Regions from separate parts of the Methylobacterium sp. Gmos1 genome, predicted to be linked through region 2. Evidence: predicted binding sites of a transcription regulator. Region 2 holds the regulator's gene; each other region holds the start of a gene.

Region 1 (2,923 bases), on a different contig from region 2:
GCAGCAGCGGGTGCAGGTACCAGGCGAGGCCGGCCGCCGCGACCCAGGCCACGATCGCCAGCACTTCCCGGGTGAAGCCCCGCACCGCCGCGAGCAGAGCGGAGATGACGACGACACCCAGCACGACGAGATCGAGAACGGAGAACGGCATCGGCAGGAACGGTTCGGGGGCTGAGAGCGTTGCCTCGGGTCGCGGCTGCCCTGCACCGCCGGGGTTGTATACGCTGCCGGATCCGATCCGTCACCCTGCCCGCGTCCCTCACATCTCCTCGTCGTCGTAGGCCGGCATTCGCTGCGGCTGGCGCCGCCCGCCGCGCACCGGCTTGCCGCTCGCTGCCACCCCCGCCACGAGATCGGCGATGTGGCGCAGGGATTCCGCCGGAAACCCCGTCCCCGACCCGTCGCGGCCCGCACCCTCGCGCCCTTGCGGCATCAAGGCCTTGGCGAAGCCGAGCTTCTGCGCCTCCTTGAGCCGCGCCGGCGCCTGCGCCACCGGGCGGACCGCCCCCGACAGGCCGACCTCGCCGAAATACACCGCATCGGACGGCAGTGCGGCGCCCGAGAGCGAGGAGACCAGCGCCGCCGCCACCGCGAGGTCGGCGGCGGGCTCGCTGATGCGAAGCCCCCCGGCGACGTTGAGGTAGACGTCGTGGCCGCCGAGCCGGATGCCGCCATGGGCCTCGAGCACCGCGAGCACCATCGAGAGGCGGTTCGGGTCCCAGCCGACCACGGCGCGGCGCGGCATGCCGAGCGCGGAAGGCGCGACGAGGGCCTGGATCTCGACGAGGAGGGGCCGCGTGCCCTCCATCCCGGCAAAGACCGCGGTGCCCGGCGCCGCGAGGTCGCGCCCGGCGAGGAACAGGGCCGAGGGGTTCGGCACTTCCGCCAATCCCCCGTCGGTCATCTCGAACACCCCGATCTCGTCGGTGGGGCCGAAGCGGTTCTTCACCGCCCGCAGGATGCGGAAATGGTGGCCCTGGTCGCCCTCGAACGAGGCGACCGCGTCGACCATGTGCTCGACCACGCGGGGACCGGCGATCTGCCCGTCCTTGGTGACGTGGCCGACGAGGATCACGGCGGTGCCCGACGTCTTGGCGAAGCGGATCAGGCTCTGGGCCGAGCCGCGCACCTGCGTCACCGTGCCGGGGGCCGATTCCACCGTCTCGGTCCACATCGTCTGGATCGAGTCGATGATCGCCAGCGCCGGCGGCTTGCCCTGGCTCAAGGTGGCGATGATGTCCTCGACGTTGGTCTCTGCCGCGAGTTCGACCGGGGCGCTCGCCAGCCCCAGCCGCTCGGCCCGCAGGCGCACCTGGCCGACCGCCTCCTCGCCCGAGATGTAGGCGACGCGCTCGCCCCTTTTCGCCAGGGCGGCGGAGGCCTGCATCAGCAGCGTCGACTTGCCGATGCCGGGATCGCCCCCGAGCAGGATCACCGAGCCGCGCACGAAGCCGCCGCCCGTCACCCGGTCGAGCTCGGCGATGCCCGACGAGGTGCGCGGCGCCTCCTTGACCTCGCCGGTCAGACCCTCGAGCGGGAAGATCCGGCCCCGCGCCCGGCTCGGCCGGGTCGCCACCGGGCCGGAGACCGGGCTTGCCGCGCCGGTCTCCTCGACGATCGTGTTCCAGCCGTTGCAGGCCTCGCAACGCCCGCGCCAGCGGTTGTAGACCGCGCCGCAGGACTGGCAGGCGAAGGTCTGGTGGGTCTTGGCCATCGGCGGCGGATCTCCGGGTCGGGGCCGCGCGCCGGCAGCCGCATGTGTTCCTGATATGTCCCCAGGATATGTCGCCAAGCGGGTCCTGGTGCAACCGCGCCCCGCGACGGTTCGGAAACGAAGCTGCCGCGCTCGCGTCCCAATCCCGGGCGAAAGCTCGGGCGTATCGTCGCGTGAAGGAAGCGTCTCCGATGTCCCGGTCCGGCCAGGGTTTCCACTACGACCGCGTCCAGCGCGGCTTCCACTGGCTGATGGCGGCGCTGATCGTGGCGGCGCTCGGGATCGGGATCTACGCCGCCTGGCAGGTGCCCGGCACCTCGCCGCGGCGCGAACTCCTCGACATCCACAAGTCGCTCGGCCTGACGGTGCTGCTGCTCCTGCCGCTGCGCTTCGTCTACCGCCTCGTCGCCGGCGAGCCGGCCTACCGCGCACCGCCCACCCGCACCGCGCATCTCGCCGCGAGCCTCGCCCACCTCAGCCTCTACACCCTGATGCTGCTGCTGCCGGTCAGCGGCTACGTCTACTCGGCGGCGGGCGGCTACGGCCTGCCGTGGTTCGGCGTGTTCTCCTTCCCGCGCCTCGTTCCGGTCGACAAGGCGCTCTCGGAGGCGGGCTACGGCGCGCATTACTGGATCGGCTGGGGCCTCGGCGTCGTGCTCGCCCTGCACCTGCTCGCGGTCGCCTGGCACGCCTGGATCCGCCGCGACGAGGTGATGGGGCGGATGTGGCCGCGGCGGGGGGATGGGGGCGACGCGGCGTCCGTCTGATCTGACCTCATCAAGTAAAGCGCGGGATCCCCTCTCCCACACCTTGCAGCGATACCGGGCAAGCCCGGCATCGCCTGGAGAGGGGAGGCGCGCCTTATCTTTGTTCGAACAGATCGCGTGGAGCCGGATCACGCGCCGGAGAACGCATTCTCCACCAATCCCCCCACCCGCTCCGTCGCCAGCGCCTCGTCGAACAGGATGCGGAAGATGATCGGCGCGATGACCCGGTCGAGGATCGTGTCGATGTGCGGAAAAACTTCGCCGCGCGCCGCGGCGCGCTCGGCGATGACGGCGATCTGCTGGCGGGCGTAGCCGCAGCAGCGCTGGGGGCCGGATCCGCCCTCGGCGGCGAGCACGTCGCGGATCAGCTCGCGGCCGATCTCCGAGGACATCTCCTCGGCGTATTGCTCGGCCCAGGCGAGGAGGTCGCCCCGCCCGCTGC
Region 2 (2,923 bases):
GGTGCTCCAGATGGGCTACACCTGGCAGGCGGCGCTCGGCGCGGTGTTCATCTCCGGCCTGCTCTTCATGGTCGTCACGCTGACGGGCCTGCGCCGGATCATCGTCGAGGGCATCCCGCGATCGATGCGCATCGCCATCACGGTCGGCATCGGGCTGTTTCTGGCGATCATCGCGCTGAAGAGCGCCGGCGTGGTGGCGGCGAGCCCGGCGACCTTCGTCACGCTCGGCGACCTGCACAAGCCGAGCACGGTGCTGGCGGTGCTGGGCTTCCTGATCGTCGCGGTGCTCTCGGTGCGCAAGGTGCGCGGCGCGCTGCTCGCCGGCATCCTGACGGTCACGGCGTTGAGCTTCGTCGTCGCCGACAACACCTTCCAGGGCGTCGCCTCGCTGCCGCCGTCGATCGCCCCGACCCTGTTTGCCCTCGACATCACCGGCGCGCTGTCGGGCGGCCTGCTCAACGTGATCCTGGTGTTCTTCCTCGTCGAACTGTTCGACGCCACCGGCACGCTGATGGGCGTCGCGAACCGCGCCGGGCTCCTCACCGAGGGCAAGATGGAGCGCCTCGACAAGGCCCTGATGGCGGATTCGTCGTCGATCTTCGTCGGCTCGCTGCTGGGCACGTCGAGCACCACGGCGTACCTGGAGAGCGCGTCCGGCGTCGAGGAGGGCGGCCGTACCGGGCTCACCGCCGCGACGGTGGCGGTCCTGTTCCTCGCCTGCCTGTTCTTCGCCCCGCTCGCCGGCTCGGTCCCGGCCTACGCCACGGCGCCGGCCCTATTCTACGTCGCCTGCCTGATGCTGCACGAGCTGGTCGATCTAGACTGGGACGACCTGACCGAGGTGCTGCCGGCCTGCGTCACGGCGCTTTTGATGCCGTTCACCTACTCGATCGCCAACGGCGTCGCCTTCGGCTTCATCACCTACGCGGTGATCAAGCTGCTCACCGGACGCTTCCGCGACGTGAAGCCGGTGGTGTGGGTGATCGCCGGCGTGTTCCTGTTCAAGTTCGTGGCGACGGGCAGCGCGCACTAACGGGCACCGCCGCCCCCTGAACCCTCCCCCTCTGCGGGGGAGGGTGGCCCCCGAAGGGGGTCGGGAGAGGGGACGCCGCTTCCGGATATGGTGGAGCCGTCGTGAAGGGCGCCCACTGGAACAGCGTCGCGCTACCCCTCTCCCGCCCGGCATCCGCCGGGCACTCTCCCCCGCAGAGGGCAGGGTTGTCCGGGAAAAGAAGTGGCGCGTCTCCCCTCTCCCGTATGGGAGAGGGGCCGGGAGTGAGGGTGGCTCGGCTCCCGTGTAAAGCTGAAAGTGTCGAGCTGCACAGCTCAACTGTTCAGGATTATTGCGGAAGCCGAGCCACCCTCACCCCTATCCCTCTCCCACACGGGAGAGGGGATCCCGCGCTTGATTTTAAAGAAGTTTTCCCCGGACAGCCCTGCGCAGAGGGGGGAGAGTTCGGGCGCCATTCCCGGGAAGGTCTCAGTACTTCCGCACCAGGCTCACCAGCCTTCCCTGGATCCGCACCCGGTCCGGCCCGAGCACCCGGGTCTCGTAGGCCGGGTTGGCGGCCTCCAGCGCGATCGAGGAGCCGCGGCGGCGCAGGCGCTTGAGGGTCGCCTCCTCGTCGTCGATCAGCGCCACGATGATGTCGCCGGTATTGGCGGTCTCCTGGCGGCGGATCACCACGAGGTCGCCGTCGAGGATGCCGGCCTCGATCATCGAGTCGCCGCGCACTTCGAGCGCGTAGTGCTCGCCGCTGGCCAGGAAGTCCGGCGACATCGCCACCGTGCGGCTCTGGCTCTGGATCGCCGAGATCGGCGTACCGGCGGCGATCCGGCCCATCACCGGCACGCTGACCGAGTGGCCGTTCTCGTCCGAGGCCGTCGCCATCGCCGGGATGCCGGCGGGCCGCTTCGGCTCGTGGGCGCGCCCGCCCTCGACCACGCTGGGGTTGAACCGCACCACCTCGGCGCTCGGCGCGGCCTGCGCCGGCCCCGTCACCGTGTCGGGCAGGCGGATCACCTCGATCGCCCGGGCCCGGTTCGGCAGGCGGCGCAGGAAGCCGCGCTCCTCGAGCGCCGTGATCAGGCGGTGGATGCCCGACTTCGACTTGAGATCGAGGGCGTCCTTCATCTCGTCGAAGGACGGGGGTACGCCCGTCTCGCGCATTCTCTGCTGAATGAAGCGGAGCAGGTCCAACTGCTTACGCGTGAGCATGTGACACTCTCATCCCCGCGCTGGCGCGCTCCGGAAACAAATCGCGAACATGGTAAGCGTTCCGCAAGTGTTCCGCAAGCGGGTCCGCACCTGCGGCGCGAGAACACAGCAGAACGAGGACATCGCGGCCAGTTCGGGCGCGGCCGGGCATGCAAAGCGGGCGGTGCGACCGGCCGGACGACGATGCGCCAGCGGCGGACGGGCGCCGGCTCCCGAGCGAGGAGGAGTTCGGCGGTCGCGCAGGACGGCCGGCGGACGTGGGAGCGATCGACCTCGATCGAGGAGGATCACCCCCGCCCCTTGCGCCCCTTGTATTTCGGCCGCTGGCCCGGAAAGCCTTGCGTCGAGCGGCCGGTCGGGCGCTCGGCGTAGGTGAAGGGCACCTCGCGGTCGGTGCCCGGGCCCATGTCGTCGAGGTCGGGCTCGCGGATGCGGGTGCCCTCGTCGGAGGTGCCCTTGCCGCCCGGCCCGTAGCCCAGGGGCTCCGCGCCGCGCCGCTTGCGCTTGGCGCCGAAGCGGCCGGCCTCGCGCTCGACCTCGGCCTGCTCGGCCATCGGGTCGTCGGCGATGGCGAGCTCGGTCGCCTGGAGCCGCTTGAGTTCGTCGCGAAGCCGCGCCGCCTCCTCGAAGTCGAGATCGGCGGCGGCCGTCCGCATCCGCTTCTCGAGGTCGGCCATCACCGCCTTGAGGTTGTGGCCGACCGTG
Region 3 (2,923 bases), on a different contig from region 2:
AGGGTCGCTTCTCGACGCCGGTGAAGACGTTCTTGAACTGCACCATGCCGGCGTTGGTGAACATCAACGTCGGGTCGTTGCGCGGCACCAGCGGCGAGGACGGCACCGCTTCGTGGCCGTGCTTGGCGAAGTAGTCCAGGAAGGTGGACCGGATCTCGTTGACGCCACTCATGGGGAATCGTCTCTGCGGAAGGCGGGCCGGGGCGGGCGAGTTGGGAAACGGGGCGCACCACGGGCGGCCCGCGGATGCATCCGCGTGTCTTTAGTCACGCGCTCCCCCCGTGTCGAGGCAGGGCGGCGCCGCTATGTGACGGCGGGCGAGCGCGGCCGTTCCCCGCCCGCCAGGATCCGAGCCCCGATGACCGAAGAACTCCGCCTCCTCGCCTTCTCGGCCGCCTTGGGCCTCGCCCACGTCATGGCGGCCTCGACCGCCGGGCTGTCCCAGCGCGGCGGGCTCGCCTGGGCGGCGGGCAACCGCGAGAGCGAGGGCGAGGTGACCGGCGCCGCCGCCCGGCTGAAGCGGGCCTCGGCCAATTTCTTCGAGACCTTCCCGCTCTTCGCCGCCCTGGTGCTCGCCGCGGCGGTCTCGGGACGGCAGGGCGGCGCGGTGGCCTGGGGTGCCGAGCTCTACTTCTGGGCCCGGCTCCTCTACCTGCCGATCTACGGCTTCGGCATCCCGTGGATCCGCACCCTCGTCTGGGGCGTGGCGATGGTCGGCATCGGCTTCGTGTTCGCCGGGCTGTTCGGCTGGGCCGGGCCTGGAGCGCCGTAACGAAGAAGGGCCGCCGCGCTCGTTGCGCGGCGGCCCTTGGAACGATCAGAACCGATCCGTCGGATCAGGCCGACCCCTCGTCGAGGTCGTCCGCCGTCGGCGTCGCGTTCTCCAGGATCTTGTCGGCGACGAGCCCCGAATTCTGCCGGATCGAGGCCTCGATCCGATTGGCGATATCGGGGTTGTCGCGCAGGAAGCCCTTCGAGTTCTCGCGACCCTGGCCGAGGCGCTGGCTGTCGTAGGAGAACCAGGCGCCCGACTTCTCGACGATGCCGGCCTTGACGCCGAGGTCGATCAGCTCGCCGACCTTCGACACGCCCTCGCCGAACATGATGTCGAACTCGACCTGCTTGAACGGCGGCGCCACCTTGTTCTTGACCACCTTGACCCGGACGCTGTTGCCGATCGGCTGGTCGCGGTCCTTGAGGGTCGAGATGCGCCGGATGTCGAGGCGCACCGAGGCGTAGAACTTCAGCGCGTTGCCGCCGGTGGTGGTCTCGGGGCTGCCGTACATCACGCCGATCTTCATCCGGATCTGGTTGATGAAGATGACCATGCAGTTCGAGCGCGAGATCGAGCCGGTGAGCTTGCGCAGGGCCTGGCTCATCAGGCGGGCCTGGAGGCCCGGCTGCTGGTCGCCCATCTCGCCCTCGATCTCGGCCCGCGGGGTCAGCGCCGCCACCGAATCGACCACCAGCACGTCGATGGCGCCGGAGCGCACCAGGGTGTCGGTGATCTCGAGGGCCTGCTCGCCGGTATCGGGCTGCGATATCAGCAGGTCGTCGAGGTTCACGCCGAGCTTGCGGGCGTAGACCGGATCGAGGGCGTGCTCGGCATCCACGAAGGCGCAGACGCCGCCCTTCTTCTGGGCCTCGGCGATGGTGTGGAGGGCGAGCGTGGTCTTGCCGGAGGATTCCGGGCCGTAGATCTCGATCACGCGCCCGCGCGGCAGGCCGCCGACGCCGAGCGCGATGTCGAGGCCGAGCGAGCCGGTCGAGACGACCTCGACCTCCTGCACCTTGTCGCCCTTGCCGAGCCGCATGATCGAGCCCTTGCCGAAGGCGCGCTCGATCTGGGCGAGGGCGGCGTCGATCGCCTTCGACTTGTCTTTGTCCATGGTCGGGTTTTCCACCAGTCGCATCTGGGGCTGAGCCATCTCGGCGGGTCCTTATGGCAGGAGGGGCGCTAAGTCTCAATCGCGCGGCTGGGTTTTATGTACCTGTTTTGTTCTCATTCGGCAAGGGCGGGCGGGGAATTCACAGGGGGATCGCGGGCGGGTCAGGGGCCGTCGAGGGCGCGCAGCAGGTTGGCGTTCGACCAGGACGGCCAGCCGGTTCCGGCGAAGTCGCGGTCGTGGCTCCAGATGTCGGCATCGAGCAGCCACGCGCAGGCGAGAACGTGGGCGTCGCTCGTCGAGCCGTTGCGGGAGGCGACGGCGTGGGAGAGCACGTGGGCGGCCTCGGGCGAATATTTGGCATAGGCCGCCGCCTCGACGACCGCGAGATCGCGCAGGATCGCTTCCGTCTGCGCTGTCATCGTCTCGCGCACTCCCTTCAGGTCGTGGAGCACGCCCAGAACCTCTTCGACGGATCGGGCCGATGTGACGAGTTCTCTCCGCGCCCGGATGATCTCGAATGCGGGCCGGGATCGTCGCCCCAGGGCGACGCTCAGGATGATGTTGGTATCGACGACGATGATCGGAGAGGGAGGACGGGGCGCTCTCACGGAGACGATCGATCAGATCGTCACTCGGCGCCGCGCTCGGCGAGCAACCGGTCGATCACGGCATTCTCCTCCGGCGTCCGCCGTGCCGCCGCCGCATCGATGTCGGCCAGCACCTTGCGCATGTAGTCCGGAGACACGCGATGGAGCGGCAACAGGATGCCGACGGTCTGGGTGCCGTTCTTGATCGGCACCGCGTGCGGCAGGGCCTGGATCGCGCCGGCCGACATCTTCTGGAGTTCGCGCATGCTGATCGCGCTCTTCATGGCCACCTCCTCGGTTACATACATGGATGTAAGCCAGGCGGGCGGCGGCCACAAGGATGCGATCCGCGTGCCCTCACCCCGCCATCGTGGTCTTCACCGTCTCGACGAGCTGCTTCAGGCTGAAGGGCTTGGGCAGGAAGTTGAACTCCTCGCCGTCGGGCAG
Region 4 (2,923 bases), on a different contig from region 2:
GGGCCGAGAGCGCGAAACGACCATTTCGCACAAGATCCACGTCGTCTCCGATCGAGGATTACGTCGTAAACTACTTCGTAAGTACGAGATATTTCGACATGTCGGCGATAAATATTGGTAAATACACCGATATAGACATACGATCTCGCTTCGAGAATCATGTCCGGCCGCACCACGGCACCCGGCCGCGGCCACCGCTCTGCGCCGAGTTGCCTACGCCCTGCCGCCGCCCGAACCGCCCGCAACCACGCTGAATCGCCTACGTGCCCGCATCCCCGCACGGCGCCCGGAATCAGACGCCTTGCCGTTGAGATTCCGTGGTTTTTCCGCAACCCGCACCGCGCAGATCCGCCTACGGGACGTGGCCGGCTCCACGCCGAATTGCCTACGCTCCCCCGCGGCCTGGCAGCCCACCGGTAACCTTTCCGCCCACGAGTCACCGCGAGGCTCTACCAAGTATTTCCGAGCACGCTCGCCTCTCCGCGAGTCGAGAATGAGTCCCGGATCGGGACGGCGAATCATCAGCCCGCGTACAGGCGAGTCGGCCCCGGTCGCACAAGCCTCGGCTCGACTCTTCCACGGCGAAACGGTTGCGGCTGTGCTGGGCTTTGTCGGGCGAGGACTCGAGGGCCGCGAGTCTCCGACTCAAGGAGTCGGCCTCGAGACTCGGAGGAGAGCGGGGGAGGGGAGGACCGTGTCGTGCCGCCCGAACCCGGACCGCCACGCTCCCCACCAGCCAGTCCCGACCGGGCCGGATCGCGCCGATCGGACCCTGAGAACCCCTAACTTCCGATCCCCAAAAGCCTTTTTATGAAAGATTCAGAATCCAGATTCTGAGTCTGAATCCGTAGAGCTATATGGATATTATATGGGGTCGCGATTTCATTAATTCCTGCAAGGGGTTGAGACCCGTTCGCGTAGGCAGGTCTGCGCGGTCGCGTAGGCAACTCGGCGCGGCCGCGTAGGCAGGTCTGCGCGGAATCCCCGGCCCGGCGAAGGCGACTCGGCGTGGCCCCGTAGGTTACTCGGCGTGGGCCCCCGATTAACACCTTGGAAAGCTGTGTGAATCGCGGACGGCCCGACGTAGGCGACTCGGCGTGCCGCGCGAGGCCCCGCGACACACCCGGATTGCACCGGATTCGGCACCCCGGACGGCCGACGCGCCGGGATCGCCGGATTCTCCTCCAGGAGGCCCGAGGAGGCCCGTCGCGCCCCAGGACAGTTGTACGGCACCTGCCGGCCGCGAATCCAGCTCAGCGGCGCTCCTGGCGGCTTTCGCGGCCTTGTCCAACGGCTGTGCCCGCCGGACGCCCGAATCGCACCTTCGCCCGATCCCCTTGTCCCGCAGGGCTTTCCGGGCGGCGCCGGTGCATCTGTCCCCGCTGCCGTCAACAGGAGCCCGGTTTCCGGAAGGTCCGACGGTCCTGCCGTCCACAGCCCCGATTGACACTCCGTTGAAACCGAACAAAACAAGAACGAGTTGGTGGTTCGGTCGGTGATGGGCATGAGATGCGGCAGGCCGAGCGAGAGCGGCAACTCGCGGCGTTGCGCGAGCGGATCGGCGGGCTGGCGCCCGAAGGGGCGGGCCGGCCCGTCCTGCCGTTCGGTGTCGCGGCCCTGGACGGGCATTTACCGGGCGGGGGCCTGCGCCTCGGCGCGGTGCACGAGGTGCTGGCGGCGGGCCCCGTGGACGGGGAGGGGGCGCTCGCGGCCCTGTTTGCCGCCGCGATCCTTGCGCGGTTGCCCGGCCCGGTCCTGTGGTGCCTGGCGAGCCGCGACCTCTTTGCTCCCGGCCTCGCCGCGGTCGGCCTCCATCCCGACCGGGTGCTCTACGCCGAGACCCGGCGCGAGGCCGAGGTGCTGCCCACCATGGAGGAGGGGTTGCGCCATCGCGGCCTCGCGGCGGTGGTCGGCGAGGTCGCCCGGCTCGGCCTCACCCCGTCGCGCCGGCTCCAGCTCGCCGCCGAGGGCAGCGGCGGCCTCGCCCTGGTGATCCGCCGCTGGGGCGCCGCCATCCCGGAGCCGAACGCCGCCGCGACGCGCTGGAGCGTCGTCGCGGCACCGTCCCCCGCTCTTCCCGTGCCGGGCCTGTCGCGGGCCCGCTGGACCGTGGCGCTCGTTCGCGCCCGGGGCGCCGAGCCCCGCACCTGGCTCCTCGAGGCTCCCGATGCGAAGGGTCGTCTGCGTGTTCCTGCCGACCTGGCCGACCGACCTGTGGCGACGCCGGAACGGCGGGAAGCCGCCGGATGAGCCCCTGGTCGCCGCCATGCAGGACGGCCCGCGCCGGGTGCTCGCGGCCGTCGACCGCGCCGCCCGCCATCTCGGCCTGCGCCCCGGCCTCGCGCTGGCGCAAGCGCAGGCGATGGTGCCTCACCTCGCGGTGATCGAGGCCGACCCGGAGGGCGACGCGGCGGCGCTTGCCCGCCTCGCGGCCTGGTGCCTGCGTTACGCCCCCCTCGTCGCTCCCGACCCGCCGGACGGGATCTGGATCGACGTCGCGGGCGCCGCCCACCTCTATGGCGGCGAGGCGGCCCTGGTCGCCTCCTTGCGCCGCCGCCTCGCCCGGGCCGGCTATCGGGTGCGGGTGGCGCTCGCCGACACACCGGGCGCCGCCTGGGCCGCTGCCCGCTGCCTGGGCCCCGAGACCGTGCTGCCACCCGGCGGGCAGGAGACCGCGCTCCCCGCCCTGCCGCTCCGGGCCCTGCGCCTCGACCCCGACACCGTCTCGGGGCTCGCCCAGCTCGGCCTCACCCGGGTCGCGCATCTGCTGGAGCAGCCCCGCGGCCCGCTGCGCCTGCGCTTCGGCGAGGCGCCCGGCCAGCGCCTCGACCAGGCACTCGGCTCCCGTCCCGAACCGCTCGCCTATCTCGTGCCGCCGGCGGAGCACGCGGTGCGGCTCGCCTTCCCGGAGCCGATCGGGGCG

The links. Region 2 encodes LexA, which represses DNA repair genes until DNA is damaged. Its sites were predicted from a motif close to TGTTCNNNNTGTGTTCNG; they were not measured.
Region 1: the regulator LexA is predicted to act here: its motif matches at 1,760-1,777, upstream of radA (DNA repair protein RadA).
Region 3: the regulator LexA is predicted to act here: its motif matches at 1,987-2,004, upstream of recA (recombinase RecA).
Region 4: the regulator LexA is predicted to act here: its motif matches at 1,461-1,478, upstream of ACS5PV_RS11335 (ImuA family protein).

The regions. Positions count from the first base shown of each region.
Region 1 is NZ_JBSNCC010000006.1:110,835-113,757, reverse strand. Features, by position in the region: gene ACS5PV_RS14305 (CvpA family protein) at 1-151, opposite strand, end outside; gene radA (DNA repair protein RadA) at 260-1,714, opposite strand; gene ACS5PV_RS14295 (cytochrome b) at 1,906-2,481, shown strand; gene ACS5PV_RS14290 (TetR/AcrR family transcriptional regulator C-terminal ligand-binding domain-containing protein) at 2,610-2,923, opposite strand, start outside.
Region 2 is NZ_JBSNCC010000024.1:41,937-44,859, forward strand. Features, by position in the region: gene ACS5PV_RS28675 (NCS2 family permease) at 1-1,033, shown strand, start outside; gene lexA (transcriptional repressor LexA) at 1,481-2,218, opposite strand; gene uvrB (excinuclease ABC subunit UvrB) at 2,506-2,923, opposite strand, start outside.
Region 3 is NZ_JBSNCC010000017.1:7,207-10,129, reverse strand. Features, by position in the region: gene alaS (alanine--tRNA ligase) at 1-172, opposite strand, end outside; gene ACS5PV_RS25040 (MAPEG family protein) at 359-772, shown strand; gene recA (recombinase RecA) at 837-1,928, opposite strand; gene ACS5PV_RS25030 (PIN domain-containing protein) at 2,051-2,497, opposite strand; gene ACS5PV_RS25025 (hypothetical protein) at 2,518-2,760, opposite strand; gene cckA (cell cycle histidine kinase CckA) at 2,834-2,923, opposite strand, start outside.
Region 4 is NZ_JBSNCC010000004.1:477,228-480,150, forward strand. Features, by position in the region: gene ACS5PV_RS11335 (ImuA family protein) at 1,510-2,250, shown strand; gene ACS5PV_RS11340 (DUF6504 family protein) at 2,168-2,923, shown strand, end outside.